3 regions of the Paenibacillus graminis genome follow, and region 1 is predicted to be linked to each of the others. Evidence: predicted binding sites of a transcription regulator. Region 1 holds the regulator's gene; each other region holds the start of a gene.

Region 1 (10,572 bases):
TGCTGTCTGCTTAGCCATCCGGGAGGTCACGGGTGTCCAGGCAGGGATCAAGTGGCCGAATGACCTGCTGGCAGGCGGACGCAAAGTATGCGGCATTCTGCTGGAATCCTCCCTGCGTGAAGGCAGGCTTCATTATGCAATTGCCGGTATTGGGATTGCAGCCAATCTGACGGAAGAAGATTACCCGCCGGATTTGCAGGGCATCGGCACCTCGCTGCTGATCGAAGGAGGCGGGATTCCTGTAGACCGTTCAGCACTTACAGCGGCTGTCCTGACCGAGCTGGAGTACTTATATCTGGTATATATGGAACAAGGATTTGCGCCGATCCGTGAACTGTGGGAATCCATGTCAGTTACACTGGGGCGCCAGGTAGGCTTCAATACCCCGCAGGGACGCTGTGAGGCTACCGCTGTGGGGCTGGATGATAATGGAGGTCTGCTGCTTAAGGACGGCACGGGAAGCGTTATCAGAGTGCTCTCCGGAGAGATAGAAATGATCTAGGATGACAAGGTTCCATCCCTTGTCATCTTTTTTTGTGTACATACTTGCAGATTTTGTTATAATAAGGGCAGAGACAGCATCGGTACCCGAGCTGTACTCGGGAAGAAACCTTTTATCAGGAATTTGCTTTTGGATTCACCTTCTTAACTGTATTTCACGGTTACGTTGGATTCTGCTCTGAGCCGTAAGGACCGAGACAGAAGGGACGATCGCGAGTGACTCTTTTTTGCCCTTCGGACCTTTTTAGCGGACTATGCTAAAAGGTTTTTTTGTTTGCGCGTCTATGCGTAATTAACTGCGAAAAGGGGAATAGAGCCTATGGCTGACAAACATGCATTGAATATTGTGAAAATGAAAAAAATGAAAGCGGACGGCGTGCCGCTGAGCATGCTGACGGCTTATGATTATCCTTCGGCGCTGCTGGCTGAGGAAGCGGGGATCGACCTGATTCTGGTCGGTGATTCGCTGGGGAATGTAGTGCTCGGCTATGATACAACGCTGCCGGTAACCATAGAAGATATGGTTTACCACACGCGCTCCGTCACCCGAGGAGCCCGGAATACGTTTATCGTGGCCGATATGCCTTTTATGACTTACCATGGCGGTATTGACGAAACTCTGCGCAGTGTGCGCAGACTGATGCAGGAAGGACGGGCACATGCCGTCAAAATGGAAGGCGGAGTGGAAATTTGCAGCACGGTATCTGCTGTTGTGTCTGCCGGGGTTCCTGTTCTTGGCCATATCGGCCTCACTCCGCAGTCGGTCAATATGATCGGCGGCTACCGCATTCAAGGGAAAGATGCCAAGGATGCGCAGCGGCTGATGGATGAAGCGAAGGCTCTCGAAGCTGCCGGGGTGTTCGGAATTGTACTGGAACTGGTGACCGAGGAAGTCGCGGAAGCCATCTCCAAGGCTGTCAGCATACCGACCATAGGGATCGGCGCAGGCCGTTATTGCGATGGCCAGGTGCTGGTCTTCCATGATTTGCTGCGGTATGCTTCCCCTTACCGGGATAAACGGTTTGTCAAAACCTATGCCGATGTGGGCACGCTAATCCGGGAGGGGATCAGCAGCTATGTCCAGGAAGTGAAGGAGCGTTCCTTCCCGGCGGAGAGTCATGTTTTTAATGCAGATGAGCATGTGCTGGATTCGTTATACGGCGCGGCCGGAAAAGGAGAGGAATAAGATGAGAGTAGTCAGAACGGTTCTGGAGTTGCGCGAAGCGCTGGATTATATGCGGATGGGGGGACATACCCCGGTCGGTTTTGTGCCCACCATGGGCTATCTTCATGAAGGGCATGCCAGCCTGATCCGCAAAGCGGGAGAAATGGCCAACACCGTTGTGATGAGCATTTTTGTCAATCCGCTGCAATTCGGACCGAACGAGGATTTCTCGTCCTATCCGCGCGACGAGCGCCGGGATCTGGAGCTGGCGGAGCGTGAAGGGGCAGATATTGTTTTTATTCCCGGCGTTGAAGAGATGTACCCTGAGCCCATTCGCACCAAGGTTAGCGTGGACTCGCTGACCACACAGCTGTGCGGAGCTTCCCGCCCCGGACATTTTGACGGCGTGACTACGGTTGTCAGCAAGCTGTTCAATATGGTACAGCCGGATTATGCTTTCTTCGGTTTGAAGGATGCCCAGCAGGTAGCCGTATTGCGCCGGATGGTGTCCGATCTTAACATAAATGTGGAAATTATCGCTTGTCCGATTGTCCGGGAAGGGGATGGACTGGCGTTAAGCTCGCGGAATGTATACCTTAGCGGTGAAGAGCGCACCCAAGCACTTGTGCTGTCCCGCTCCCTTCGCGAAACCCGCAAAGCGATTGAAGAAGGGACTGTGAGAACGGTGGAAGAAGCGCGCAAGCTGCTGGAATCCGTTATTTCATCTTCGCCGCTCGCAGTCATCGATTATGTGGAAATTCTCTCTTTTCCAGACCTGGAAACTTTGGAAGGCGGGTCCCTGCTGAGCGATGCAGAGGGAGAAGTGATCATGGCGCTGGCTGTGAAATTTGGCAGAACCCGGCTGATCGACAATAATGTTTTTATTCCCAAGGAGGTACACGCCCTTGTTTAGACATATGATGAAATCCAAAATCCACCGTGCCACCGTAACGGAAGCCAACCTGAATTACGTGGGCAGCATTACCATTGATGAGGATCTGATGGAAGCCGCTGACCTGCTGGAAAATGAAAAAGTGCAGATAGTCGACAACAATAACGGTTCCCGTCTCGAAACCTATGTCATTCCCGGACCGCGCGGCAGCGGCGTCATCTGCCTGAACGGTGCTGCCGCCCGGCTGGTTCAGCCCGGGGATACTGTGATTATCATCTCCTACGCCATGATGTCCTCCGAAGAGCTGGCTGCCCATAAGCCAACGGTTGTATTCGTGGACGCAGATAACAAACCGGTCAAGCTGGCGGACCATGAGCTGCATGCCACAATTGCCTGAAGCTAAATCCCAGCAATGAATGGCAGGGATGAAGAGACCCGTACTTGTGAAAAATGAAGGCAGGCAAGCTTAAGCTGATTTCATTTTCAGTAAGGGTGGGATGTCCCGTGTTTCAACATTTATTTGCTGAGATGAACAAGATGCTTCAGGAAATCGCCGCCGACTTCCCAACTGCGGAGGGCGCCCGCCGGAATGAACTTTTATGCAAGTACAACATGCTGCACAGGCTTAGCGATGAAGTGATGGATGAGTGGCTGGCTTTTGCCGAGAAGCTGAGTGATTTCCGCCAAAATGCGGATTTTTCGCCTGCTTCGGAGGAAGAAATGCCACAGGTTGAGGCTCCCGAGCTGGCAATGGACTCTTTTGTCCGTGGCCAGGGCTACTACAAGCTGCTGATGTACCGCAAATGCATCGAGCAGTTCAAGGATGTTATCACCCGTTATCCGGACAGTCTGGCAGCACGCCTGTATTTGGCCATGGCCTATCTGCAGGAAGGGGAGCTGGACGTCTCCTGGGGGCATCTGCATCACATGCTGGCCCTGATCCGCGAGAAGAAGCTGAAGGCCATGATTTACAATGCGCTGGGCTGTATTAGAGCCTCCCAGGAGCGGTACCCTGAAGCCCAGGAGCTTTTTAGCCTCTCTTTACAGCATGATCCCCTGCTCCCTGAACCCAGTTTGAATTTGGAGGTCTGCCGCAGGAGAGGCGGGAAGCTGCAATTTGGATATCAGCTGGTTTCGCTTTTATAATTCTTCATCCATTTAAGCGATGCATCCCGCTTGCCAAGGGGTGTGCATCGCCTTTTTTCGTAACTTCTGTTATGCTGATAAGGAGTCTCAAGTGAAAGGGATTAGAACTTATAATGAAATTTGCCGTGCTTGATTTTGAAACAACAGGAACCCAATCCGTGGGTGAAATCATCCAGGTTGGCCTTGCCATTATAGAAGAAGACCGGTCCATTTCCAGGGTGTATGGTTCCTATGTCAAGCCCGGAACGCCAATTCCCCCCTTTATAACGGGATTGACCGGAATTACGGACAGTGATGTGCAGGACGCCCCTGAACTGGATGAGATGATGATGGAGCTTGTTCCGCTGCTCGACGATGTTGTGCTGGTCGGTCATAATGTGGCTTTCGACTTTCATTTCCTGCAGAATGCGCTTGACCGGTGCGGTTATTTGCCGTTCCAGGGCCGGATTCTGGATACGATTGATTTTCTTAAGATATGCTTTCCGTCACTGACCACCTATCAGCTCGGGGCAGTAAGTGCCCATTTCGGCCTCACACATGAGCGTCCGCACCAGGCGGACAGTGATGCTCTTGCAACTGCACTGGTCCTGCTGAAATGTCTTGAGGAGCTATACAGCTTCCCCCTGCTGACCATCCAGCGTCTGAATGAACTGTTTGCGGACGAAGACAGTGACCTGGCCTGGTATTTCGACGGGCTGCTGCATGAGCGGGAAATGGAGACTTTCCAGCCTGAGGGTGAGCTGACCTTTTACCGCCAGCTGGCGCTGGCTGCAGGAGACTGGACCGAGCTGATGCCTCCCAGAGAGGAAGGAACCGGCAATCCTCTGCAGAATATTACCTTTAAGGAATATATGGAAGAGGTGACCCAGCGTCTTAAGGAGGCCCTGCCCCAATACGAAAGCCGTGAAGCCCAGGAAATTATGATCCATGAGGTGATGACGGCACTTGAAAGTGACAAGCATCTGTTAATCGAGGCGGGTACGGGTACCGGCAAATCCCTGGGTTATCTGCTTCCGGCCATCTACCACAGTGTGCGCTCGGGACAGAAGGTCATGGTGAGCACACATACCATCAACCTTCAGGACCAGCTGCGTGAGCGCGACATCCCCCTTTTGACAAATGTCGTGCCATTTCCGTTTAAAGCTGCGGTCTTCAAGGGGAGAGGACACTATTTGTGTCTGCGCAAGTTTGAACATAAAATAAATAAAAAGGACTTCGCGAGTCCCCGGGAAGAAGCGCTTACTGCAGCGCAGATGATTGTATGGCTGACACAGACCCAGTCAGGTGATGATGAGGAGCTGAATCTGAACGGCCGCGGCGGTGATTTCTGGGAGACTGTGGCCAGTGACACGGATTCTTGTCTGGGACGCTCCTGCCCCTGGTTCCGCAAATGTTATTACCACCGGGCCAAGCACGAAGCCGGAATCGCTGATGTCGTAGTGACCAACCACTCCAAGCTGTTCGCAGACGTCAAGGCCGGCCATCAGCTGCTACCGGCGTATGAGCACCTTATTATTGATGAAGCGCATCATCTGGAGGACATTGCCGGGAAGCATCTGGGCATGCAGATGAAATACTTCACGGTTGCCCATACGCTTACACGCCTCTATAAGGACAGCAAGAGCGGACAGCTGCCCGTTCTGCGCCAGACTCTGCAGTCTTCAGGCAGCGAGCAGGCGGCTGAATGGAGCGGGGTGATCGATAGAATCTACCCGGAACTGCTTACGGTAAAGGAATCTTGGGACGCGCTAAGCGACAAACTGTTTGCATTGCTGCCCGAGCGCAGCGATGCCGCAGCAGGAGAAGCGGGACAGCTGGTTACGCGACTTCTGCCGGGTGTTCAGCCAAAGGGCTGGGAAGAAATAGCTGCGCTGGAGAACACCCTGAACCTGAGCCTGAGCGAAATTATCCGCAAAGGTGACAAGATGCTTAGCGAAATGCGCGAATCGGAGAGCCAGTCTTCCTCGGACAGTCTGGTGACGGATATCGGCGGGCTGTTCAAGGACTTGGCCTCCATCCGCGAGCAGGTGCGGTTTTTCATGAACCTGAACGACGAGAATATCGTCTACTGGATGGAGGGCAGCGGCAATTACCGGGGGAAATCACTGCAGCTGTATGCTGTTCCGGTGGATGTCAGTTCCCAACTCAAGGAGCTGTTTTTCGATAAAAAGAAAAGCATTGTCCTGACCTCAGCCACACTGTCCGTGGATAAGTCCTTTCAATTCATGATTGACAATCTTGGATTGGGCGAGTCCGCAGAACAGGGGCGTCTGATGACAGCGCTGCTGCCGTCGCCGTTTAAGTATCGTGAACAGGCACTTCTGGTTATCCCGCGCGATTTCCCCAGTGTCAAAGGCAGTGTGGGGGATGCCAGGTTTGTCGATAAGCTCGTGCATTCACTGGCGGAGGCTGCAGTGGCGACACAGGGCCGAATGCTGGTGCTGTTCACATCTTATAAAATGCTGCGCCAGGTTTATGATCCTCTGAAGGAGGCGCTTGCCTCACAGGACATCACTGTTCTGGGGCAGGGCGTAGAGGGCGGAAGCCGCAGTAAGCTGATCCGGCGTTTTCAGGATAGTGCCGCTTCCGTGCTGCTGGGGACAAGCAGTTTCTGGGAAGGGGTAGATATTCCCGGTGAGGCGCTGACCTGTCTGGCTATTGTCAGGCTGCCGTTTCAACCGCCGAACCATCCGCTTGCGGAGGCGAAGGCTGAACTGCTGCAGGCACAGAAAAAGAACCCTTTTATGAAGCTGTCGGTACCCCAGGCGGTCATCCGGTTCAAACAGGGCTTCGGCAGGCTGGTTCGCACTGCACAGGACCGGGGGATTGTCATTGTATATGATACCAGGGTTATCGAATCTTATTATGGAAAGTACTTCCTGTACTCGCTTCCTGGACCCAAAATGGAGCATATGCTCACCGATCAGATGGTCCCGCGTATCGCCGAATGGCTTGAAGACGGCAGTGTGTCCTGATTCTGCTATACATTCTAATTTTTATTATTAGAAATTATGATTATTTTCTGTTGCGGATCAGAAATTTTGTTAAGTAGAGATAAATAAAATTTAGCTTTTGAAAAGCCGGGGCTGGTTTATCCAGAAACAACGGCAGAAATGCCGTTGTTGAGGAAGCGGAGGCTGGTTTCTCTAGAAACAACAGCAGAAATGCCGTTATTGGAGTGTAGAAGGCTCGTAATGCCCGGAAATAACAGCAGAAATGCTGCTGTTGATGCGTTGAAGGCTGGTGAGTTCAGAAACAACGGCAGAAATGACGTTGTTGGAGTGCTGAAGGCGAATATGTCTTTGGTTATCACCTATAGTTCGGTCCTCAGGCGTTCTGCTAACGAAAGGGCGCCGGGGGATGGACTATAATTTTGGAGCGCTAACAAACTTAAGATGATGCTTTCGAAGTGAGTTTTGTACGAAGTATTTCAGGAAGTATACGCTAACAAAACTTAAGATGATGCTTTCGGAGTGAGTTTTGTACGAAGCTGATCTAAGAAGCATACGCTAACAAAACTTTTAGGAGGAGAAAATATGAAATCGGACAAAATATCGGAGGCTGTGGTGCGCAGACTGCCTGTGTACCTGCGTTTTCTGAATGATCTTCAGAAGCGTGAAATCTCCACCGTATCTTCACAGGAGCTGGGGCAGAAGCTGGATCTGAATCCGGCGCAAATCCGCAAGGATCTGGCCTATTTCGGCGATTTCGGCCGAAAAGGCATCGGCTATGATGTATCATATCTGATTGAGAAAATCCGCCATATCCTAAAGCTTGACCAGCAGATCAATGTGGCTCTGGTGGGTGCAGGTAATCTTGGACACGCATTATCCAATTACAATGCCTACTTAAAGGACATGATGAAAATCACCGCAGTCTTTGATTCCTATCCGCCCAAGATCGGGCAGAAAATCAACTCACTGACTGTCCAGCCTATGGAAGAGCTGGGGAGCACAATCCGCGAGCAGGGCATTCGCATCGGTATTATTACTGTACCGGACAGTGAAGCGCAAACCGTTGCAGATATTCTGGTGGATTCAGGTATTGAGGCGATCCTCAATTTCGCACCGGTGATTTTGAAGACGCCTGCCAACATCCGGATTCACGCCGCTGATTTTACCACTGATTTGCAGAGTCTGGCCTATTACTTGCATGATGGAAAGGACGAAACGGAAGATGAGCAGCAATAAAACTGTAATTGTAAATGGGCGGTTTCTGGTACCGGGTACGGAGCAGCCGGTGTTAAGCGGTTATATGACCATAGAAAATGATCTCATCACATACATAGGAGAAATTGAACCTGTCATTGAAGAAGGTACCCAGACCATTGACGGCAGCCGTCTGCTGTTCATGCCGGGTCTGGTCAATACCCATGGCCATACAGCAATGTCCCTGTTGCGCGGCTACGGGGATGACATGGTGCTTCAGAACTGGCTGCAGGAAAAAATGTGGCCGATGGAAGAAAAATTCACCGGAGACGATGTCTATTGGGGGACTTCCTTGTCTGTACTGGAAATGCTGAAAGGCGGCACCACCACCTTCCTGGATATGTATGACCACATGGACCGTGTTGCCGAGGTTACCGAGCTGTCCGGCATCCGTGCCGTGCTGATGCGCGGGGTTATTGGCCTCTGTCCGGAGGACGTGCAGAACCATAAATTGGCCGAAGCGGTTGCTTTTGCGCGGAACTGGCACGGGAAAGCGGACGGAAGAATCACAACGATGATTTCACCCCATGCCCCGTACACCTGTCCGCCGGAGTTTTTTGTGAAGTTTGTTCAAGCCGCCCATGATTTGGATCTGCCGATGCATACGCACATGTCGGAAACCCGGCGTGAAGTCGAGCAGAATGCCGAGGATTACGGCCTGCGTCCGGTAGCCCATCTGGAAAAGCTGGGAATGTTCACCCGCCCGTCCCTAGTTGCACATGGTGTTCATTTGACCGATGAAGAGATTGAGATTCTTGCCCGTTACAATGTAGGAGTGTCCCATAATCCAGGCAGCAATCTGAAGCTGGCAAGCGGAGTAGCCCGGGTACCGGAGCTGCTGCGTGCAGGAGTCACAGTATCGCTTGGCACCGACGGCGCGGCGAGCAACAATAATCTCGATATGTTTGAGGAGATGCGTCTAGCTGCCTTGATCCACAAAGGCGTGAGCGGAGATCCGACGGCGGTTCCGGCACCGGAAGCGCTGCTGATGGCGACCGAATACGGCGCACAGTCGATTTTTCTGGACCGGGTCGGCCGGCTTGCTCCGGGAATGAAGGCGGATTTCATTGCGCTGGATATCGACCAGCCGCATTTCCTGCCGCATACGGACCTCCTGTCCCATGCCGTATATTCGGCAAGCGCAAAGGATGTAGCGCATGTCTGGGTGGACGGCAAGCAGGTTGTGAAGCATGGGCAATGCCTGACGCTGGATGAGGAACAAATCCGGCGCAAGGCGCAGGAGACTTTTGAGGGCCTGCTGAAGCGGTAAAAGAGCATGATCGATGAAGCATTTTGAGAAAGGGAGCTGTACTTTGAAGAAAAGAAGAAAATGGCTTCTGCTGGGAATACTCCTGGTTCTTCTCCTTCTGTTCGGACTAAGCCAGTTCTATGCTTACGTGATGAAAGACCAGTGGAGCGAACGCAGCGCAGCCACAAAGGTTGCTGAAGCCCGGGCAGGACTGACAGAGGTGACCCGAGCCCAGAAGTCTGTCTGGGATGAAAACTCGATTTACTGGGTTCTTACAGGCCGTAACACAGCCGGGACGGAGCTTATGGTCTGGGTCCGCTTTACGCGTGACGGCAAGCCTGCCGGAGGGAACAATGATGTGTACGCTGAAGAAGTCTCCAAAGGGATGTCAGAGCAGAAGATCCGTTCCATCATTGCCTCAGACTTACCGGGAAGCACCGTTGAGCGGCTCCTGCCGGGTGTGTACAATGGAGAATATGCGTGGCAGCTGTTTTACAAGTTGGAGGGACGCTATTATTACAAGTTTTACCGTTTTGCGGATGGAAGTGCGATTGGCGACGGCTATAGCTTGCCTAACCAGTAATAAGCGCATGAGCCAATATACAGCGGGTAGACAAGTTATTGTCTGCCTGCTTTTTTTGTAACTTGAAGGTTGACGGTAGTGCAGGAACGTGCCGGGCTTATCAGCAGCTTGAAGCGGACATGGGGAGGAAGCAATTGAGCGGGCGCTAGTTGGCAAAAGGGAACTTATTTCTCCCCAAAATCAACAATCTTGAGTGTAAAGTGGAAAAAGGATACTTGTATGGGGTATATTCCTTTGTGAAGAACAAAATGAGCTGAATTAGTGTGCCTTTTTCCATTTAATTTACCGGAGAACAGGGTGCTGAGGAGAATTAGTTATTCTTTTTCCAACTAGCACCTGCGGGGAAGCGGTGTGGGGGTGAACTGGGATGACGCGAACACGGCAGCTTATCGGGAAGGTAATGAATGGAGGGATGGTCAGTAGAGATTTTGAATATATCTTCGGGTATATACATATGAGGCGGATCTAGCAGCGTCTGTTGGATAAATTTGTGCTTATCCGAAGCATCCCAAAAAGACCGCAGCCCTAAACGTTGCGGTCTTTGCTGTCGATATAAGGGGAAACAGGCTGTCATTTTGCCCAAAAATTAGTACTGAAAATTTTAAATATATTCACACTTTTCTTCGAATTCGTATATACACCTGTGATATACTACTATTTGTACTTAGGCATGTTTAAGAGCATGCCAGTCTCGGAAGAGCGCTAGACCCGCTATTTTTTAAAATTTATTATGTTTTCACTTTTTTATCATTGAGAGGAGGACGTTTCTTGAAACTACGTCTTATGCCAGTACTGCTAACGTCTCTGCTGTCGGCTGCGCTTTTGTTT
Region 2 (10,572 bases), 2.3 Mb from region 1:
CAATATACGCAGACCCCGATGGGGCGGCTGGAGGCGGAAAGCCTGAAGCCATCCGGTGATTTTGAAGGCGTGAAAAAGCTGCTGCAGGCTACGGATGAGGCGGCGAACGTCGACCGGCTGAAAGGCATCCCTTCCTTTGGCGGCGTAACGGACATCAAGATGGCCCTGAAGCGGGCTTCCATTGGAGGGCTGCTGGGGACCAGCGAGCTGCTGTCCGTGGGGAATACGATCGGCGGCGCGCGCAGGGTCAAGCGGTTTTTGGCGGCGATGCATGAAGATGAGAATATCCCGCTTCTGTTCGCGCAGAGCGATCTGCTGTCGGAGCAGAAGCATGTGGAGGATGCCATCCGCGCCTGCATTGACGAGAACGCTGAGGTGCTGGACACGGCAAGCCCTGAGCTGGCGGCCATCCGCCGCGAGCTGCGCGGAGGCGAGACGCGTATCCGGGAGAAGCTGGATTCCATGATCCGTTCTTCCTCTGTAGCCAAAATGCTGCAGGACCAGCTTGTGACCATTCGCGGTGACCGCTTCGTCATTCCGGTCAAGGCGGAATACCGCGCCCATTTCGGCGGGATTGTCCATGACCAGTCGGGTTCAGGTGCCACACTCTTTATTGAGCCGGAATCGATTGTGGCCATGAACAACAAGCTCCGCGAGACCCGGCTGCGCGAGGAGCGGGAGATTGAAATCATCCTGCACCGGTTAACCGCGCTTGTTGGCGACATTGCCGAGGAAATGGCTTATGATGTGGATATCCTGGGCGAGCTTGACTTCATCTTCGCCAAAGCACGTCTGGCCCGTGACATGAAGGCGACCCAGCCGCGGATGAATGACCGGGGATACCTCAAGCTGCGCAAAGGACGGCATCCGCTGATTCCGGCGGAGCAGGTCGTGCCGCTGGATGTGGAGCTTGGCAACCAGTACAGCTCCATCATCGTAACCGGACCGAATACGGGCGGGAAGACGGTCACGCTGAAGACCATTGGCCTGCTGAGCCTGATGTCGATGTCGGGATTGTTCATCCCGGCGGAAGAAGGCAGCCAGATGTGTGTATTTGACGCGATTTATGCCGATATTGGCGATGAACAGAGTATCGAGCAGAGCCTCAGTACCTTTTCCAGCCATATGACTAATATTATCTCCATTCTGCACAGAATGACTCCGAAGAGTCTGATTCTCCTGGATGAGGTAGGCGCAGGAACCGATCCCGCTGAAGGCTCCGCTCTGGCGATTGCGATTCTGGAGAATATTCACCGGACGGAGTGCCGGATGGTGGCCACCACCCATTACAGTGAGCTGAAAGCCTATGCTTATGAACGCAAAGGCGTCATCAATGCCAGCATGGAATTTGATGTACAGACTCTAAGTCCCACCTACCGGCTGCTGATCGGTGTGCCGGGACGAAGCAATGCATTTGCTATTGCTGAGCGTCTGGGCCTGCCGAATGCGATACTGGAACACGCGCGCGGAGAGGTCAAGGAAGAGGACCTGCGCGTCGAGCACATGATTGCCTCGCTGGAAGAAAACCGCCTGGGTGCGGAGAACGAGCGTGAACGTGCCGAAGTGATCCGCCGTGAAGCGGAGGAATTCCGCAAGCGGCAGCAGCTGGAGCTGGAGAAGCTGGAGAGCCAGCGTGACAAGCGGCTGGAGAAGGCCGAGAAGGATGCCAGCGCGATTCTTGACAAGGCGCGCAAGGAAGCGGAGCAGATTATCAGCGACCTGCGCCGCCTGGCTCTGGAGGAAGGGGCTTCCGTCAAAGAGCATAAACTGATTGAAGCGCGCCGCCGGCTGGATGAAGCGGAGCCCGCACCCCGCAAGAAGACTGTGGCCCGCAGCAGCGTCAAGGCGCCGCGGAAGATTCAGCCCGGCGATGAGGTGAAGGTGCAGAATGTGAACCAGAAAGGCTATGTTGTGGAGCTTAGCGGTCCCAAAGAAGCCATTGTGCAGTTTGGCATTATGAAGATGAAGGTCAATCTGGAGGATTTGGAATTTCTGGCCTCCGCACCGGATTCACCGCCTCCTGCACTCCGCCGGGCAACTACGGTAAAACGCACCCGTGATGAGAATATCCGCAGTGAGCTGGACCTGCGCGGGACGAATCTGGAGGAAGCCATAATGGAAACAGACCGCTTCATTGACGAGGCTTTTCTGGGCAATTTGGGGCAAATCTCCATCATTCACGGCAAGGGGACCGGAGTGCTGCGCACCGGGATTCAGGAATATCTGCGCAAGCATAAGCATGTAAAGAGCTACCGGCTCGGGAATTATAATGAAGGCGGCGCGGGAGTCACCGTGGCTGAACTGCAATAGCGGCTGGAGTCCAGCAGAAAGAGGGAGAAGGATGCAAGAAAATATTGATCTTTTGCTGGATCATCCGCTGGGTGCGCTGCTCGGTTATTTCACTGTGGCCATACTTGGCCTGGTGGTATTCCTTTCCTTTTTTGAAATGGTGACCAAATATAACTGCTGGGAAGAAATACGCAAGGGGAACGTGGCGGTCGCTATGGCAACCGGAGGCAAAATTTTCGGCATTTGCAATATTCTCCGCTTCAGCATTTCAGCAGGCGTCTCGATCTACGAAACGATGAAATGGTCGGTTGTGGGGTTTTTGCTGCTGATTCTGGCGTATTTCCTGTTCGAGTTTCTGACTCCGGTTTTTTCCATTGACGATGAGATCGCCAAAGATAACCGGGCTGTGGGCTTGACCGCCATGATCATTTCCGTGTCCCTTTCGTACGTTATTGGTGCTGCTATTTTCTGATACGGGGGTAGAATACATGAAGATGTTGGTTCGGGTTCTGTTTTTTTCTGCCCTCGCTTTTATAGCGGCCGGTATAATATATCTAATGATCAACTGAATTCAAATGTGAGGTAAGAAGGAGATAGTTCAGATGGAAACAACAGTTTGTCCTTGGTGTCATACAGAGATTGTATGGGACGAGGAGTTCGGGCCGGAGGATACCTGTCCCCATTGCAACAATGAGCTTAGCGGCTACCGTACGGTGACCCTGGGGATCGATGACCTGGAAGATGAAGATGAACCGGAAGGGGCCGGGGAGCCGGACCAAGATTCGGTTAGTGACGATGATTTATGGGATGATGAGGATAAGGAAAGTGTAGTGCCGATCTTCAATACGCTGGTTCAATTCGGTGAAGATTACGATTTGAAGCACTACGAGTCCAAAGTGGCGGCTATTCTGGCGGCTCAGCTGGAGGCGCCTGAATGTCCGCAGTGCCATGAGCTGATGCTGCTGTCCGGCACGCAGAAGGTAGAGGGTTTTGAGCCGTCATCCCCTGAAGCTCTGGGCGGGCCGGTGCTGAAACCGCCATTCTCGCTTAATCTCTTCGTCTGCCCCTCTTGCTTCCATGTGCAGCACAGCCTGGCCCAGGAAGACCGCATTCAGCTGGTGCGCAATCTCAGCATAGGGGTCAAGTAATCCAAGTATGCAGGTTATGCTTTCTCCTTGAGCTGGGCATGTTAAAGCAAACACGTCCAGTTGGCAAGGAGGAGCAGTATGAAGGATTCAGCGCATAAACAGGAGGTACTGCTGCTTGCAGTCAATGGGTTATGTTCACTTGCAAGCGTGCTGGCAGGAACCTTCTTGAACGTTTATTTATGGAAAAACCAGCAGAATTTTGCCATGATCGGCTGGTTTACGGTAGCTCAGCAAATAGCCGTGGGGTTAAGCTTCTGGCTGGGCGGCAAATGGGTCAAGGAACATAACAAGATGAACGCCCTGCGGCTGGGCCTGGCCGTTTCGGGCCTTTTTTATTTGCTCGTACTGTGGCTTGGTAATCGGGCGGTTCATTACATTTGGCCGCTTGGTTTGGTTTTGGGCATAGCTATCGGTTTATTCTGGCTAGCGTATAATATTGTTTATTTTGAAATTACGGATGCCGGGAACCGGGATTTTTTCAATGGCTGGATGGGGCTGCTGGGTTCATTTACCGGCATATTGGGCCCTTGGGTATCGGGCTGGATCATTTCTGCCCTGCATGGAGAGCGCGGGTATCGCCTGGTCTTCCTTTTGTCCCTCTCCATTTATGGAATTGCTGTAGTCTTAAGCTTTTTCCTTAAGAAACGCAAGAGTGAAGGGGCGTACTTATGGATGGAGCCTTGGAGGGAGCTGCACCGCAAAGGCAGTGCCTGGAGGCCGGCAGCGGCAGCCTTGGTGTTTCAGGGGTTAAGGGAGGGGGTGTTTTCCTTTCTGATCGGTCTTCTTGTGTACATAGCCGCTAAGCAAGAAAGCAAGCTGGGGCAATTTGCACTGATTACTTCAGCGGTTGCCCTGGTCAGCTACTGGGCTGCGGGCAAATGGTTCACACCGAAACTCCGCTCGGGAGGAATGCTTGTTGGCGGTATTCTGCTGGTTGCGGTTATCACACCGCTTCTCTGGAACGTCAGCTACGGCACCTTGCTGATTATGGGCATAGGCACCTCACTTTTTCTTCCATTATATATGCTGCCAATGACCTCAAGTGTCTTTGACCTTATGGGAGAGTCGAAAGAAAGCGCGGGGAAAAGGGTGGAGCTTGTAGTTCTGCGGGAGCTTTGCTTGATGTGCGGCCGCATGCTGGGCGTCTTTGTGTTCATTGCCGTACTTTCGGTGAACGATTCGCCGCGTGTTATTACCTGGTTGATGCTGCTCCTGGGGGCGGCTCCGCTGGGAAGCTGGATTACACTGCACCATCTGCTGAAGCGAAAGGCCGATGCCTCCCTCTTGCAATGATTTAAAGAATGGACAGGGGGAAAAGAGTATTGGTCAAAACAAAGGATTACGGTCTGAGGACAAAGGTTACCATCATGGTCTCCGCCGTGGTGATGCTGGTCATGGTGGTGCTCTACATTATTTTCAGAAATCAGATTATTCCCCAGACCAGACATGCCCTGGAGGACAAGGCAACGGCCATCGCCCGGACCATTGCCCTGATTCCCCTGGTGTCAGAAGGGCTTAATGAAGGACGCAGTAAAGAGATCCAGGCCTATACCTCCAAAATCACCCGCCGCAATGATATTATGTTTGTAGTCGTGATCGACATGCACAGCATCCGTTATTCACATCCCGATCCGTCGCGGATCGGCAAGCCCTTTGTCGGGGGAGGGCAAAAGGCTGCGCTGCACGGTGAAGAAAGCATTTCAGAAGGTGAGGGGCTGCTCGGGAAGTCCCTGCGGGCCTTTGTGCCTGTGTATAATAACAGAGGTTCCCAGGTAGGTGTAGTAGTTGTAGGCCTCTCTATGGAACGAATTCACCTGCTCATCCGGCAGAATGAATGGACCATTATCGTGATTCTGCTATCCGGTGCCGTACTTGGAGCGGCAGGAGCGATGGTCCTGGCCCGGAAAATCAAGCAGATGATGTTCGGCATGGAGCCATCGGATATCTCCAAGCTGCTCCAAGAACGCAGTGCCATGCTGCAGTCCACGCGCGAGGGGATTATTGCGGTCGATCATGCAGCCCGGATCAGCATGATCAACAGGGAAGCGGAGAGGCTGCTGGGCACTGCCGGGATTACAGGCAATGGAATGACCCGGCATATCGCCGATTATTGGCCGGAGCTGCGCCTGGAGCAGGTGCTGTCCAGCGGCGAGTCCAGGCAGGACCAGGAGCTGGAGCTGAACGGGGTCACTTTGCTGGTGAGCAGTGTGCCCATTCAGGTGAATGGGCGGATTGCGGGGGCCATCGCTACCTTTCGGGACAAGACAGAGCTTGCTGTACTGGCGGAGCGGCTGTCCGGCATATCCGTCTATGCGGACGCCCTGCGGGCAGGGGCACATGAATATATGAATAAGCTGCATGTGATTATGGGCATGACGCATATGGGCCTCTACGATGAGCTGCAGCAATATATTTCGGGAACCGTGAGCAACTATCAGAATGAGATCGGTTCGATCACCAGGTCAATCAAGGACCCGGTTATGGCCGGCTTTCTGCTTGGGAAGCTTAGCAGAGCCCGTGAAGCTGGAATTGAGCTGCTGCTTACAGAAGACAGCTACCTCCCGGAATCTGCCGATCCGCAGGTGATTCATCAGCTGATTACCATCGTAGGCAATCTGCTCGACAACGCTATGGAGGTGTTGGAAGGGCAGCGCCTGAAGGAAATCGGGCTTTCTTTTCAATATGAACGGGGACGTCTGATCTGTACAGTGCGGGACAATGGTCCGGGAATCCCCGAGACTTTGCGGGAACAGATATTTGTCCAGGGGTTTTCCACCAAGGGAGAGCAGCGGGGGATGGGCCTATACCTGGTTCGTAAAAGTGTGGAGAAGCTCCAGGGCCAGCTTCAGATAATACCCGGCCCGGAGCCGGGAACGACATTTATGGCCGATGTGCCATATGCAGTAAAGGGTGAGGAGACCAATGACCATTAAGGTGCTGATCGTTGAAGATGATCCGATGGTGGCGAAGTTCAATCGGCACTATTTGGAGCAGGTTCAGGGCTTCGAGTTCGCCGGCTGGGCCGCTTCGGTCGATGAGGCCAGGATGCTGCTTGCTGAGCTGAAGGTGGATCTCATTCTGCTGGATATCTATATGCCGCGTACCAGCGGGCTGCAGCTGCTGTCCTCTTTGCGTGAGCAGGGCAGTGTAGTCGATATTATCGTCATTTCTGCAGCCAGCGACAATGCCAGTATCCGCAAGGCCCTCCAGCTGGGGGCCGTCGATTATTTGATCAAACCGTTCGAGTTCGCCCGCTTTCAGGCTGCATTGTCCGCCTATCGGGAGGATTACATGCTGATGAAACACAGGGAGCATCTCAGCCAGGAGCAGCTGGACAAGCTGCTGCGCCATTCCATGGGAACGGAGGAGGAAAAGAGCGGCACGCTGCCCAAGGGTCTTACCGAAGGGACGCTGGAGAGCATATGGCGCACCATTCAGAAGCTGGAGAGTCCGGTGTTTTCCACCGAGGAAATCACGGCAGGGGCTCCGATTTCGCGGATCTCCGTACGCAAATACCTGGCTTTTCTCACAGAGGCCGGTGTGCTGGAGATGGAGATCAGCTACGGTGCGGTGGGCAGGCCGGTATATATGTATACCGTGACCGCTTCAGGACATGAAATTATAGCTGCATATATTTAATCGGGCTGGCCGCGAACAGGGGACCTTTGGGTCCTTTTTTTGTAAATATTTGTTTGGCTGAAATGCCATCTGAAAGCGAGTAGCCTGATAGTGTTTGATTAATTTATATTATCATTTGTTTTACCAAGTTATAGAAGGTGAGTGCATGTACAAAAAAATTGAATGGCAATCTGAATACAGTCCTGCCGATATAAATTCAATAAGAACTGTAGAGAATAACTTTGGAATTGTATTTCCCAAGGACTATCTTGAAGTAGCCCAAAAATACCAAGGAGGAGAGCCTTCTTCAAAAACTATCTTTATAAACGATAAGAAAGTTATGTTTGGGTATTTATTGACATTTCTAGCATTTGATGAACTTGATATTTTGGACAAATACAACTCGGAAAGAAATTGTTTGCCTAAAAAGCATTTTCCTTTTGCAATTGATGAATATGGTAATATGTTTTGTTTTGATTTCACTAACAGCAATGCTCCTAATATTGTTTTCGTTGAAAAAGGGAACACGGCTACAGCTAGTTTTGTTGCTCAAAACTTTCTAGATTTCGTTCATTTATTTGGTTAGTAATTTTTGGTTATAATTACCCCAAATAACACACTTTCGTTACATCGAACAGGTCGATTATGGTCTACCACCATAATTGACCTGTTTTTATTATTTCTGTTAATTACGTTTTTTAAATTCATTCACACAAGTGTTCATCCTGTTCCCCCGCCCCCCACCCCCGCTTACTTTAATTACTAAACTATTTTTTTAATTACGTAAGCTTCCAAGAACCGCACCTTTGCCGCTATGATTATTGTGAAAATATGCACAAGGGGGCAATAACACCATGAAAAAGAAAGCAGCAGCTGCTCTTATTCTCATTCTCTCGGTCATGCTCGTTATCGCAGGATGCGGCAACAATGGCAGCAGTAACAGCACTGGGAACAAGAGTAAGGACAATGAGGCCAAAAAAGAAACGACTGAAGCAGTTTCGGGGGCATCGGAAGCAAGCTATACACCGTACGATCAATTAAAAGATAAATATGATATCATCATCGTTGGTGCGGGTGGTGCCGGGATGTCGGCAGCGCTTGAGGCTAAAGCGAAAGGCTTGAATCCGGTGATTCTGGAGAAAATGCCGGTAGCGGGCGGAAATACGTCCAAATCCTCTTCGGGGATGAACGCTTCGCAGACGAAGTTCCAGAAAGAGCAAGGCATTGAAGACAGCAATGATTTATTTTATGAAGAAACGCTAAAAGGCGGCCATGATACCAATGATAAAGAGCTGCTCCGTTTCTTCGTGGACAATTCAGCGAGTGCCATCGACTGGCTGGATTCCATCGGAATCCGCCTGAACAATATCACCATTACCGGCGGGATGAAGGAAAAACGCACACACCGTCCTGAAGACGGCTCTGCGGTAGGGCAGTATCTTGTCAAGGGATTAGTGAAAAACGTGCAAGAGCAAGGCATTCCACTATTTGTGAACGCTGATGTCAAAGAAATTACCGAAAAAGACGGTAAGGTAACCGGCGTTAAAGTCCTGTTCAACCAGGCAGACGAAAAAACAATTACAGGTTCTGCTGTCATTGTCACCACCGGAGGTTTCGGCGCCAATAAGGAAATGATTGCCGAGGTTAGACCTGATCTGGAAGGGCTGGTAACCACCAACCAGATTGGCAGTACCGGTGACGGCATCAAAATGATTGAGAAGCTCGGCGGCACCACCGTCGATATGGATCAAATCCAGGTTCACCCGACCGTGCAGCAGGAGAAATCCTATCTGATCGGGGAAGCCGTTCGCGGTGAAGGCGCAATCCTCGTATCCAGTGAAGGCAAACGGTTCACCAATGAAATGGATACACGTGACCATGTCACTGCAGCCATTAATAAGCTTCCAGAGAAAGCCGCGATCCTTGTTTTTGATTCCGGCGTGAAATCCCGTGTCAAAGCGATTGAGCAGTATGAGAAAATGGGATTTGTTCTGACCTCGGATTCGATTGAAGGCCTGGCTAAAGAAATGAAGGTTCCGGCAGACCAGCTGCAAAAGACAATGGATACCTGGAACAGCGCAGTGAAGAATAAGAAGGATGCTGAATTCGGCAGAACGACAGGGATGGATAACGACTTGTCCGGCGCGCCATTCTACGCGATCAAAATCGGGCCTGGGATTCACTACACCATGGGCGGTGTAAAAATCAACACCAACACAGAAGTATTAAATAAAGAAGGCCAACCGATTACAGGTCTGTTCGCTGCTGGTGAAGTAGTAGGCGGACTGCACGGCCAAAACCGGATCGGCGGCAACTCTGTTGCGGAAATTATTATCTTTGGCCGTCAAGCAGGAATTAAATCGGCTGAATTTGTAAAAGCACAATAAATTACACAATGCTATTAATATAGAAGGGTTGTCCCTCAGTAGATTATTTCTACTGTTGGGACAACCCTTCTTTTTTGAGCGTGGAACAGCTTCTAAGTTTTGAATGGTCGCGGAGAAGGAGGAGAAGGTCTGGACGTCCGGGTCAGCGAAAAGAGTTCAAGCTCCGGCCGGGAAATGCCGGCCAGGGTATCGGCCAGGAGCTCTGCTGCGATCATGCTGTAGACGGTTCCATTGCCGCCATAGCCTTCTATGAAGTAACAATGAGGATAATCCGGATGTGGGCCTATAAAAGGCAAGCCGTCGTGAGAGAATCCAAATACACCGCCCCAGGCGAACTCTGCAGATAACCCCTTAATCCCGGGGAAGAGCGCTTCCAGCTCTTCAAGCAGCCGCTGGCTCTGAGACCGGACCCTGGCCTCGCGTTGCCCAGGATCAGTTAGCTGCTCATCCTTGCCCCCGGCAATGATACGTCCGTCATTCGTTGTGCGGAAATACAAATAAGGCCGGGCCGTTTCCCAGATCAAGCTTTGTTCATGCCAGTGGGGGAGGTTCTTCAAGGGCTGGGTCATAATTGCGTAGGTATGAATCAGCTCGGCCCCCCGGTCCTTTTTCATCTCCTGCGTTTCATAACCCATGGCAAATATTACCTGGTTGGCAAAGATGCGGCCAGTCTCTGTGTAACAGGTAACCCCTTGCGGCCCAAATTCAAAATGACTGGCCTTCGTATGTTCATATACGCGGACACCACTTGCGCATGCCTTATGAATGAGACTGTGCAGCATCCGGAACGGGTTCGTTTCCGCATCCCCTCTGGAGTAGATGGCCGCTGGTTTGGCGAAGGAGTAATGGGCCCTGATTTTGTCTTCCTCCCAGAATTCTGTGTCAAAACCATGGGCGGCCAGATGGTCATGCTCCAGCTTCAGAGCGGAAACATCCTCTGGAAAGCTTGCATAGAGCAGGCTGCTTCGGGGTATAATGTGCGGATCAATATCCAGTGTGCCCGGCAGCTTCAGAATATCCCCTATAGCCTTACGGCATAGTTTGTAGAATAATAGGCCGTTGTCTGCTCCAAAAGTATTCATGCAGGAGGTAAGGGATTTGTCGTTGGCAACTTGGAGCAGTCCGGTGTT
Region 3 (10,572 bases), 2.5 Mb from region 1:
AGCAGCAGCGCGGCCAGCGGGAACAACAGCTTCTGCGCCATCTTACGCGCGCGTTCCTGCAAATCACCAACTGTACGCAGTGTAGTGAACATCAGCCCATGAACAAGGCAGAGCAGCACTACAGTAATTCCGGCCACTACCGTATAGACATTCACAATATCAAAGAATCCGGCATACATCTGCATATCGCCGTCGATTGGCAGCCCTTTGATGAAGCTGGCGAACACTACAGCAAGCAGGAACGGCGGCAGGAAGCTGCCTAAGAAAATGCAGACATCCCAGGTTTTCTGCCAGGCCAGCGAGTCTCTTTTGCCCCTGAATTCAAAGGCCACACCACGGGCAATCAGCGCCAGCAGCGCGAATACAAAAGGAATATAGAATCCGCTGAAAAGCGTGGCATACCAGTGCGGAAAGGCAGCAAACATCGCCCCGGCGCCTGTAATCAGCCATACTTCATTAGCATCCCAGAACGGCCCGATCGAATTAATCAGCACCCGGCGCTCCGTATCATTCTTGGCCAGAATCTGGGTTTCCATCCCTACTCCGAAGTCAAAGCCTTCAAGAAAGAAGAAACCGACAAACAGCACAGCAATCAGTACAAACCACAATTCATTAAGAGAAAGCATGGGATCCCTCCTTGTTATACGGATCATGGGATTCGCCGTGATCGTTATCCATGGCGTAAGGACCTTTTTTGATCACCTTGATGAACAAGCCAACCAGTACTAAACCAAGGATGGCATAGATTGCTGTAAAAGAAATTACCGAGAACAGTACCTGTCCGCTCGTAATATTAGGAGATACACTATCCTCTGTAGTCATTAATCCAAATACCGTCCATGGCTGACGCCCCATCTCTGTCATAATCCAGCCTGACGTATTGGCAATCGGCGGAAGCAGCAGACCCCAGAACATAAAGCGCATGAACCAGGTATTCGGACGTTCCATCTTCTTGCGCCACATCAGGTAGATGGCATATACCCCCAGCACAATCATCAGCGATCCTGCCGCAACCATGATCCGGAAACTCCAGAACGTCGTGCGGACCGGTGGAATATAGTCACCAGGACCGTATGCTTGTTCATATTCAGCCTGCAGCGTGTTCATGCCTTTAACAGATCCCGAAAACTTACTGTAGGAGAGAAAGCTCAGCATATATGGAATTTTCACTTCATGGGTACTTATTTTATTATCAGGGTCAATTTTTGCAATAACCGTCCAACCTGCCGGGTCACCGCTGTCGTCCCACAGTCCTTCGGAAGCAGCCATCTTCATCGGTTGAGTCTCAACCAGATACTGTGCCTGGGCATGACCCGCAATGGCTACGCCAAATGAAGAAATGATGCCGACAATGGCAGCAATCTCAAACGATTTGCGGAAAAAGGAAACATCCTGTTTCTTCAGCAATTTATAAGCACTGATGCCGGTAACCAGGAAAGCACCTGTAGCGTAAGCGGCAAGAACCGTGTGCGGAAACTCGACCAGCAATTGTCCGTTCGTAACGAGTGCCCAAATATCATTCATTTCCGCCCGTCCATTATTGACAGCAAAGCCTACCGGATGCTGCATAAACGAGTTAGCCAGCAGAATCCAGAAAGCCGACAGCATGGTTCCGAGCGCCACCAGCCAGATGGAGAGCAGGTGAACGCGTTTGGATACCTTATCCCAGCCAAAAATCCAGATTCCAATAAACGTGGACTCCAAAAAGAATGCAAGCAGCGCTTCAATCGCCAGTGGAGCCCCAAAGACATCACCGACAAAACGGGAGTAGTCCGACCAGTTCATCCCGAACTGAAACTCCTGCAATATTCCTGTCACTACGCCCACAGCGAAGTTAATCAGGAAAAGCTTTCCCCAGAACTGCGCCATTCTTTTGTACTCATCATTGCCTTTTCTGACATACATCGTCTCCATGATTGCAATCAAGAGCGCGAGTCCAATTGATACCGGTACAAAGAAATAATGAAAAATTGTCGTCGACGCAAATTGTATACGCGACAGCATCACTGTATCCATATTTCTCCCCTTCCTTCTTCCCATTCGATATGTCTATTCTGTCAAAAATTCAAAGGGTAAAGTGTGATATTTATCACATTATACACCCTATTTGGGCTTAGAATTCAATAAATTTGTGACAAATATCACAATATTACCTCCAGAAAGCAAAAAAAATAAGACGGTTTAACCGTCTTGGATGTATTCATTATTCTATTGATGTCTTGACTCATAAAGGCATTGGTCAGGTAATGGAAATACCCTTCTTCAGCGATTTCAGATCGCCATTGGAATTGAGCAGCTGTGGCAGCATCTTCATACTGCGCTCCATTGGGGAGTGACAGAGACGGCAAGAAGGCGCATGTTCAAATGCGAAATTATCCCTCATCCATCCATTACATCCATCGTTGGTACAGGCCCAAATTGCGGTATTTTCCTCCGGCACTTCCTCCAAAGGTTTCTTCCGGTAGTTCATTGCCGTTCCTCCCTTCCTTTATGTCACAAGTTGAGAATCCAGACAAGTAGAAACGACATTGCCGTCCCTGATAATAAGGACGGCAACCGTTTCACGAGTAATATAAGGACCGTTATTGCATGAAGCCTATCATTCCTTATATTTTAAAAAAAGACCGTCCCAACTCTTACAAGCGGGACGGCATCTTCTATTATTACAGTTTTACAACGTTTTCGGCTTGTGGTCCACGGTTGCCTTGAACAACGTTGAATTCAACGCGTTGGCCTTCGTCCAAAGTTTTGAAGCCGTCGCCAGTAATAGCGCTGAAGTGAACGAATACGTCGCTTCCGCCTTCAACTTCGATGAAACCGAATCCTTTTTCTGCGTTGAACCATTTAACTGTACCTGTTTGCATGTGTGTTACCTCCACAAATTTAAATTAATATGTTCTTTTTATCTTCAAACAAAGAAAAAATTCACACATTGAAAAAGGTTGTACTCCATTTGACAGCCCTTTTCAATACGAGAATTAGGTATCAATTGTATGATTAAGTTTATGTTACCACACCTCAATAACAAAGGCAAGCTGTCATATCCGAATATCTCCGTTTTTTCACTTATTAGGTTAACTTTCCAATGTAAGGGCTGCCAGTGTGCTGAATACATTTAATTTTTAACCTTTACAGTATCATTTACCCCATATTCACCACTTAGAAACGGGTGCCGTCCTTAAATAAATAAAGTGATAAGAACGGCCTAACCGCTTCCTTCATGTGACTGCTTTTTTATTATATACTGCCCGAACAGCTTTTATTCCTCCGGCTTCTCAAGAAGTTTCACCGTGACCTGCTTCACTTCTCCATTGCGGTAAAAGGTGATCTTGAGATCATCTCCGATCTTGGTGTGATCATAGAGATACTTGCGCAAGGAGAGCGTGGAGGTAATGGACTGGTTATCAAATTTCGTGATTACATCATTGAACTGTAAACCGGCAACCTTCGCTGGTCCAACCGCATCCAGTACAACGACTCCGTCCTTTACACTGGTCGGCAGGTTCAACTCTTTGCGTTGATCCTCCGCCAGCGGCACATAAGGATTGTTCAGATCAACTGAATAGACGCCTAGGTAAGAGCGGGCAATTTTGCCTTTGGCTGCCAGTTCATCCGCCGTTTCCATCACATGGTTGGCCGGAATTGCGAAACCAAGCCCTTCCACACCAGTGTCAGAAATCTTCATAGTATTAATACCGATCACCTTGCCATTCAGATCAACCAGCGCACCTCCGCTGTTGCCTTCGTTAATCGCGGCGTCAGTCTGAATAACCTCCTGCTCCCAGTCATATACGCCATCCTGGTTCAAGGATACAGGAATCGTCCGTTCCGTATAGCTGACGATTCCTGAGGTCAGCGTATCTCCCAGCCCCAGGGGGTTGCCGATGGCAATGACGGTCTCTCCCAGCCGGAGTTTGGAAGAATCCCCAATCTGGGCAACCGTATTAATGCCTTCCGCATCGATGGAGAGCACTGCAATATCGCTGACTTTATCCGCTCCGATAAGGGTTGCCTTGCGGGTCTCCCCGTCAACCGTTACCACTTCCAGCTTGCCGGCGCCTTCAATCACATGGTTGTTCGTAATGATAAATGCCTTGCCGTCGTCCTTCTTATAGATAACTCCCGACCCGAGTGCTGATTCATCGAGAATATTAAGTTCCTTGTTATCTTCCTTATGATTAATAATACTTACTACCGCAGGGCGTACAAGAGCGGCAGCCTGAATAATCCGGTCATAGGGATCACCGCTGCTTGCAGCAACCTTGCCGATTACCGCCGGTGATTCGGCTTTTTCATGGGTCAGCTGTCCTGTCACCAGACTGAACAGAAGCACCGCCGTCACTGCACTGGCTACAGAACAGATCATCGCTACCTGCCATGTTGCCAGACCTCTCCGCGACCTGCGCGGCCATTTGTGCCCGCCTGATCCGCTTGAGGCTTCATGCATTTTGCTTCTGCGCCGTGATACTTTTGTGGAATAGAAATCATCATCAAACAGTCCCACCGTTACATCCTCTCCCCTCTATTGCTACTGCATTCAAGACCTGAACGCCAAGCAACCACGCCCGAGTTAACCTCATCTTCTCTTAGACTCCAGGAAGCGCTAAAAGGTTTCAGCTTATTTATTAACCATATAAGTACAGGGGCAGAGCACACATCTGTCTTTCGACTCTTGCAACCTAGCGATTTGGTATTACTGTTTTTCAGGAATATTTTGCAGCCTAAAAGACTATAATAATAGAAGCGAGGAAGCTGAATACCTATCTCATTCTTACTATTTGATTGTATCACACACAGATGTCGTACCGTATTTTTTCTGATGTAAAATCCATGTAAATTATTTCATGCTTTGATCCGTTTCCAGCTTAAGGAGGAGTACTAATGGAATCTTTTTCGACCAGTATGGATCTGGTGCAATTTATCGGCAAGCTGGGCGATCTTAAGGATGAGCACTATCATCTAATTCTTGTCCAGAGCGCCATCATCGAGCTGATGATTGACAAGGGCTTCTTCTCACGCCAGGAGCTGGAACGCAAGATTACGGAAATGGATCAGCTTATGACTGGCTCACCTTATCCCATGGCGTAGGCCGGTCGTAGTAGGTATCGCATAGCCTGAACTCGCTGTCTTTGAAAAAACAGCCCCGGTCTTCCATCGCTCCGCGCACAGACATTTTGGCCAAGTCCATCATATTGTGGTCCCGGCTCAGGTGTGCCAGATACGTGCGTTTGGTCCGTCCTGTAAGGATTTCACTCAGCGCCGCGCCAGCCGCCTCATTGGACAGATGGCCCAGATCGCCGAGAATCCGCCGCTTCGTGTTCCAGGGATAACGTCCCATTCGCAGCATTTCGATATCATGATTGGCTTCAAGCACAAGGACATCGGCATCGGAGATCGCCGTACGAACTTTGTCGCTGACATATCCCAAATCTGTCGCCACACACAATTTCTCTTTGCCATCGTAAAAGTTATACCCTACCGGCTCAGCCGCATCATGCGAGATCGCGAACGACTCTACCCGCAGACTGCCAAAATCCCTATACTGCCCTGTCTCCAGAACAACCCGGTTCTGCTCGGCAATATTGCCGATCCCCTTCTCAATCGCCCCCCAGGTGTTCGTGTTGGCATAGATCGGAAGATCATATTTGCGCGCCATCGCCCCAAGTCCCTTAATATGATCCGAATGCTCATGCGTAACCAGAATGCCATCGATATCCTGTCCGGTCAGCTCACGAATGGCCAGCAGCTCATCAATCCGCTTTGCGCTGAGCCCCGCGTCGATCATTAGCGTCGTTTCACCATTGCGCACCACCGTCACGTTCCCGGTAGAACCGCTGGACAGCACTGTAAATGATATACCCATTTCTCTCCCCTGCTCCTTCTACTCTTTTGTCTTGGGACTGATAATGTCCGCACTTATGGCATCTACGTAGTAAGCACTGCCATTCTCCAGCATGAACCGCCACATTGGCGAAGCTACCTGGCTCTCGGAATTGAACAGTTCGCCGTAATATCCGAGCTCAATCTCCTTCACCACTGCATTTTCCGGAAAATATTTTTCAATCAGACTACTGAGCGCCTGGGATGCCGGAAGCACCTTCTGCACATTATCACTGCTGCTGGCCCCAATCTCAATCTTCGGCCAGCGGTAGGCTATTATTTTTTGATCACTGTTAATCAGCTCCAGCTTAACCCTGAACAACGACCACTTCTTGTCCACCAGCGGATGAAGCACGAATTTGCCGACCTCGCTTTCCTGTGAATCGAAGCGGTAATTGGCGATGTCCGGGATCTGTCCCTGCAGTGCAGTGCTAAGCTCAGTGAATGAGGAATAGATAAGCTTGCTGTCTACCGGCTCCTTAAGCTCAACTGGCGGTTCGTTCTGCTCCTCACCAGAGTAACGGTACGTAATGTCCGGCAGCTGCGGTGTGGCGGCCGGAATTGGACACAGAACCCGGATATCTTTCTGTTCCATGACAGCTTGCGTGTCCTGGGACAAGGAGGTGAAATCAAGGTTGGCGCTGGCCTGATCCCGCAGATCAATCCAGAGCTGGTAGCATAGCAGCAGATTTAGCACCAGAAAGGCGTATATCAGCACATTTTTTGCTCTTCCCCAGTCCATACCCGGTCCTCCTCAAAATTGGTGTAACTTATATAGGTTCAGAACTCCTAATTCAGCGTGAGCACCGAGCCGTCTTTAAGCGTGACCCGCCATACCGGAATCAGCCGAAGCTTCTCTCCCTGTTCCTCCGGGACATAGGCTGGAGTAAGGTCCTTCACCACTGAAGCCTGGCTGAGCTGCGTCAACTGATTCTCCAGCCTTTCACCAAACGACAGATCCACAATCCGCTTAACCGCTTTGCTCTCATCTACAAACATCAGAGAACGCTCATAGGAAGATACGGTCCCCTGCTGCAGCTCCAGATTAATTACCCCATACTGCAGCTGAGGCTGGCTGATAATCGGATATGAGCCATAAGGTGAAGAGCCGTAGAATTGCTGAAAAGAGACTTTGCGCTCCTGCCTGCCTTCTTCCGTTGCCGCCAGCCGGTAGGTTCCATTCCAGCCCCCGTGCTCATTGACAAAATCAACGGCCTCCAGAGCATCCTTGGCCGGTGTACTCTCTCCGGCTGGAAGCGCAGCCGGATCGCTGTAGCTCATCCAGTTCTGCTCTTGGTCCACCTGAAGACTGCGCTTACTGTCCGTATAAATCTCGGAGCCGTCTTTTTCCGGAATATATCGGGTGCTTCCAGCATCAAAAAAAAGATTGCTCTGCATCTGCTGAATCGTATACATTCCCAGCGGCATTTCAACTTCAACCATGGATACCTTCGCTGCCGGCACATAATAGTCGCCGTTCACGGCCTTGTAATTCGTCAGGTCCCTGCCGAAGTCCACATGCTGCTGCACATCCTGCACTGTGAGATCAGCCTTGGCCGCTTCATACACGATATCGCCCCGGGTACTGAAGAAGACAGCATGCGCTTTGGAATCATTTTTGATATTGTAAATCCAGATCCGGTCAATACTCTCCCCTTCAAACAGCGAATCCGGCGACAGCTGCATTACACGCTGCAGCAGGGTTACGGGAATGCCTGCACCGAACGACAGCTCGATGCCCGGATTCTCATTCCGGATCTTGTTCCAGTCGAAGTCCTGCACCGACCGCCGTTGGAAACTTTCAAAACCCCGGCCTTTCAGGCGGTTGAGGATAAGATTATAAAAGGTAGTATTAGGATAGAAGAGGGTATGCTTGCCCTGACCCATATGAATAATCATTTTGTCGGGGTAGAGCAGGTTCTCTACCTTTTCCTCCGGCCCCATATTGTCAGTCTTTACATACAAATTCTCTGACATAACCGCAGAATCACTGCCCGGGAGCCGGTAAATCAGATAATAGCTCTCTACAAGACTTCCAAATACGAGCAGCGCAAGAATCCAGGATTTTACTTTTTCTTTCATGGCGCACTCCCCCCTTCCTGCTTCAAAGGCAAGGTAAAGGTGACAAGTGAGCCCTCATTCAATTCGGATTGCAGCGATATGGAGCCCCCATGCGCTTTGACAATTTCCCGGGCAATGGACAGTCCGAGGCCCGTGCCCCCCATATTGCGGGAGCGGGCTTTGTCCACCCGGTAAAAACGCTCAAAGATCCGTTCGATATCCTTCTTGGGAATTCCTATGCCAGAATCCCTGACTGTGATCGCCAGCATTCCCTCTTCATTCTTCAGGGCCTCCAATTGAATCATCCCGCCTTCCGGCGTATACTTCAGCGCATTGGAAACGAGATTGCCCAGTACCTGATCAATTTGATCCCGGTCAAGCCAGGCACTGGCCACATCGTCGCGGACTCTGGTACTGATATGAATACGCTTCTGGCGGATTTGAAAAGAAAAGCGGTCGGCCACATCCTCCAGCATTTCGGAGATGTCCGTCTGCTGAATGCGCAGGCTGGATTCCTTCGAATCCAGGCGTGAGAGATGCAGCAGATCCGTTACAAGACGGATCATGCGCTCTGTCTCATTGCGGATGACGCCAACGAACCGCACAGCAAGCTGCGGATCTTCAAGTGCGCCGTCATCCAGGGCTTCGGCATAGCTTTTGATGGTCGTCAGCGGCGTCCGCAGCTCATGAGACACATTCGCCACGAACTCGCGGCGGGACTCTTCCAGATTCTCCTGCTCTGTAACATCCTGCAGAACCGCAATCGTCCCCGCAATCCCTCCGCCTTCCCGTCGGTGAATCGGCGTGAAGGTAACCCGCACAATGTTGGGATCTTCCCCGCCCATTGGTGAGAGATGAAGCATTGCTGACTGGGCATTGCCCTGGGCAAGCGATCCGGATTGCTCATGATCCAGACCCAGCAGCTCATCCAAGGGGGCGCCTTCGGGAAGCGGACCTTCTGAACCCAGCATATGTGCTGCCCGGGTATTCATCAGGATAACTCCGCCGCTCTCGTCAGTGGCAACCACGCCGTCACTCATATTGGCAAGGATGGAGGCCAGCTTCTCCTTCTCCTCTTCATTCTGGGATAGAGCTTCCCGCAGTCTGCCTGTCATATAATTAAAGGCCTGGCTTAGCTGGCCAATCTCGTCATTGCCGAACACCGGCATCTTGCGGTTATAACGCCCTTCGGCCACGGCGGTAGCGTGCCGGGTCATTTCCTTGATCGGATGGGTGATCGTATGCGCCAGAATAACACCAAGCACGGCGGTCAGCGCCAGCGCCAGCAGCAGCCCGGAGAGAAATACACTGTTGATCCGGCTGATGGTGGCATACAGATCCTTCATATCGGCAGCAATATAAATGGCCCCTACAACCTTGTCACCGGAAAGCACCGGCTTGGCGACCACCTTCTTGCGCACATTATCATCCGCAATAATATATTCCTCGTTGTCACTGATTCCCTGCAGGGCGCGGCTGACTACCGTCTGGGTATTGCGCTGGCCCACATAATCATTCTGCGAAGGCACTGAAGTGGTAATAATCTTGCCGCTTGCATCCAGCACCTGAATTTCGGCGCCATTGATATACAGATTGTTGACCATTCCGCGCAGACTCTCCACAGCCGTCTCTTCATCTGCCGTTCCGGCTTCGCTGCCGAACTTATCGGCGGTCAGAATGGACAGCATCTCCGCCCGCGCCTTCAGATCCTTGGTGAAATTATCGGTTAGTGAATTCTTCATCGAGCTGACAAAATACACACCGATCAGCTGCATGGCGATCAGAATCAGCAGCACATAAATAATAATAAGCTTCGCCTGTATCGTCCGGAAAAAGGACAGTCCCTTCATCACAACCCTCCGCTTTTGGGGCTATGCATCAAATAACCAAGTCCGCGCCGGGTAAAAATATACTCCGGTTTGCTGGGATTCTCCTCAATTTTCTCTCTCAGACGGCGAATCGTTACATCGACGGTCCGCACATCGCCGAAATACTCGAAGCCCCATACGGCCTGCAGCAAATGCTCCCGGGTCATCACCTTGCCGGCGTGGCGAATCATATAATAGAGCAGCTCATATTCGCGGTGCGTCAGATCGAGCGGTTCGCCTTCCTTGTAAACCATATACATATCGGTGTCCACAAAAAGGCCGAAATGGTGTATCCCCTGCTTGCTTTCCAGCGGTTCACTGAGAGCCTCCGAGGGAGCCGGCTTATGCTGGCGCCGCATTTGCGCTTTCACTCTGGCCAGCAGCTCCCGCGTGCTGAACGGCTTGGTCACATAATCATCTGCCCCAAGCTCCAGTCCCAGTACCTTGTCAATCTCCCCGTCTTTGGCGGTAAGCATAATAATCGGGATATCCAGATGCGCTGAACGCACCTCACGGCAGACATCCATGCCGTCCTTGCCGGGAAGCATGAGATCGAGCAGCATCAGGTCCGGCCGTTTGGACAATGCCAGCTCAACTGCACTGTTGCCGTCAAAGGCACAGATGACCTCATAGCCCTCTTTTTCCAAATTGAATTTCAATATATCAGCAATAGGCTGTTCATCGTCTACTACCAGAATCGTCCCCATCTGCATATGCTCCGCTTCACCTTTCTAACCATACTTATCATTGATTCTCCTATTTT

What was found. The regulator Rex, encoded in region 1, represses fermentation and respiration genes when NADH is low (regulators of the CRP and FNR family bind a similar motif). The targets are predictions, from matches to a motif close to TTGTGAAATATTTCACAA.
Region 2: a site for Rex is predicted at 7,877-7,894, ahead of PGRAT_RS09250 (flavocytochrome c). Genes of this name have one in related genera too.
Region 3: a site for Rex is predicted at 2,130-2,147, ahead of PGRAT_RS30840 (cytochrome ubiquinol oxidase subunit I). Genes of this name have one in related genera too.

The regions. Positions count from the first base shown of each region.
Region 1 is NZ_CP009287.1:4,598,968-4,609,539, reverse strand. Features, by position in the region: gene PGRAT_RS19725 (biotin--[acetyl-CoA-carboxylase] ligase) at 1-502, shown strand, start outside; gene panB (3-methyl-2-oxobutanoate hydroxymethyltransferase) at 821-1,687, shown strand; gene panC (pantoate--beta-alanine ligase) at 1,689-2,579, shown strand; gene panD (aspartate 1-decarboxylase) at 2,572-2,955, shown strand; gene PGRAT_RS19705 (tetratricopeptide repeat protein) at 3,063-3,704, shown strand; gene dinG (ATP-dependent DNA helicase DinG) at 3,818-6,679, shown strand; gene PGRAT_RS19695 (redox-sensing transcriptional repressor Rex) at 7,241-7,894, shown strand; gene PGRAT_RS19690 (amidohydrolase) at 7,881-9,182, shown strand; gene PGRAT_RS19685 (cell wall elongation regulator TseB-like domain-containing protein) at 9,226-9,744, shown strand; gene PGRAT_RS19680 (hypothetical protein) at 10,513-10,572, shown strand, end outside.
Region 2 is NZ_CP009287.1:2,280,106-2,290,677, forward strand. Features, by position in the region: gene PGRAT_RS09215 (endonuclease MutS2) at 1-2,310, shown strand, start outside; gene PGRAT_RS09220 (DUF350 domain-containing protein) at 2,342-2,761, shown strand; gene PGRAT_RS09225 (hypothetical protein) at 2,892-3,437, shown strand; gene PGRAT_RS09230 (MFS transporter) at 3,516-4,730, shown strand; gene dcuS (DcuS/MalK family sensor histidine kinase) at 4,760-6,370, shown strand; gene PGRAT_RS09240 (response regulator) at 6,360-7,076, shown strand; gene PGRAT_RS09245 (SMI1/KNR4 family protein) at 7,222-7,641, shown strand; gene PGRAT_RS09250 (flavocytochrome c) at 7,910-9,442, shown strand; gene PGRAT_RS09255 (NAD(P)/FAD-dependent oxidoreductase) at 9,535-10,572, opposite strand, start outside.
Region 3 is NZ_CP009287.1:7,123,229-7,133,800, forward strand. Features, by position in the region: gene cydB (cytochrome d ubiquinol oxidase subunit II) at 1-626, opposite strand, end outside; gene PGRAT_RS30840 (cytochrome ubiquinol oxidase subunit I) at 613-2,016, opposite strand; gene PGRAT_RS30845 (cold-shock protein) at 2,240-2,470, opposite strand; gene PGRAT_RS30850 (cold-shock protein) at 2,664-2,864, opposite strand; gene PGRAT_RS30855 (S1C family serine protease) at 3,260-4,504, opposite strand; gene PGRAT_RS30860 (hypothetical protein) at 4,882-5,088, shown strand; gene PGRAT_RS30865 (MBL fold metallo-hydrolase) at 5,057-5,863, opposite strand; gene yycI (two-component system regulatory protein YycI) at 5,882-6,622, opposite strand; gene PGRAT_RS30875 (YycH family regulatory protein) at 6,670-7,962, opposite strand; gene walK (cell wall metabolism sensor histidine kinase WalK) at 7,959-9,791, opposite strand; gene yycF (response regulator YycF) at 9,791-10,522, opposite strand.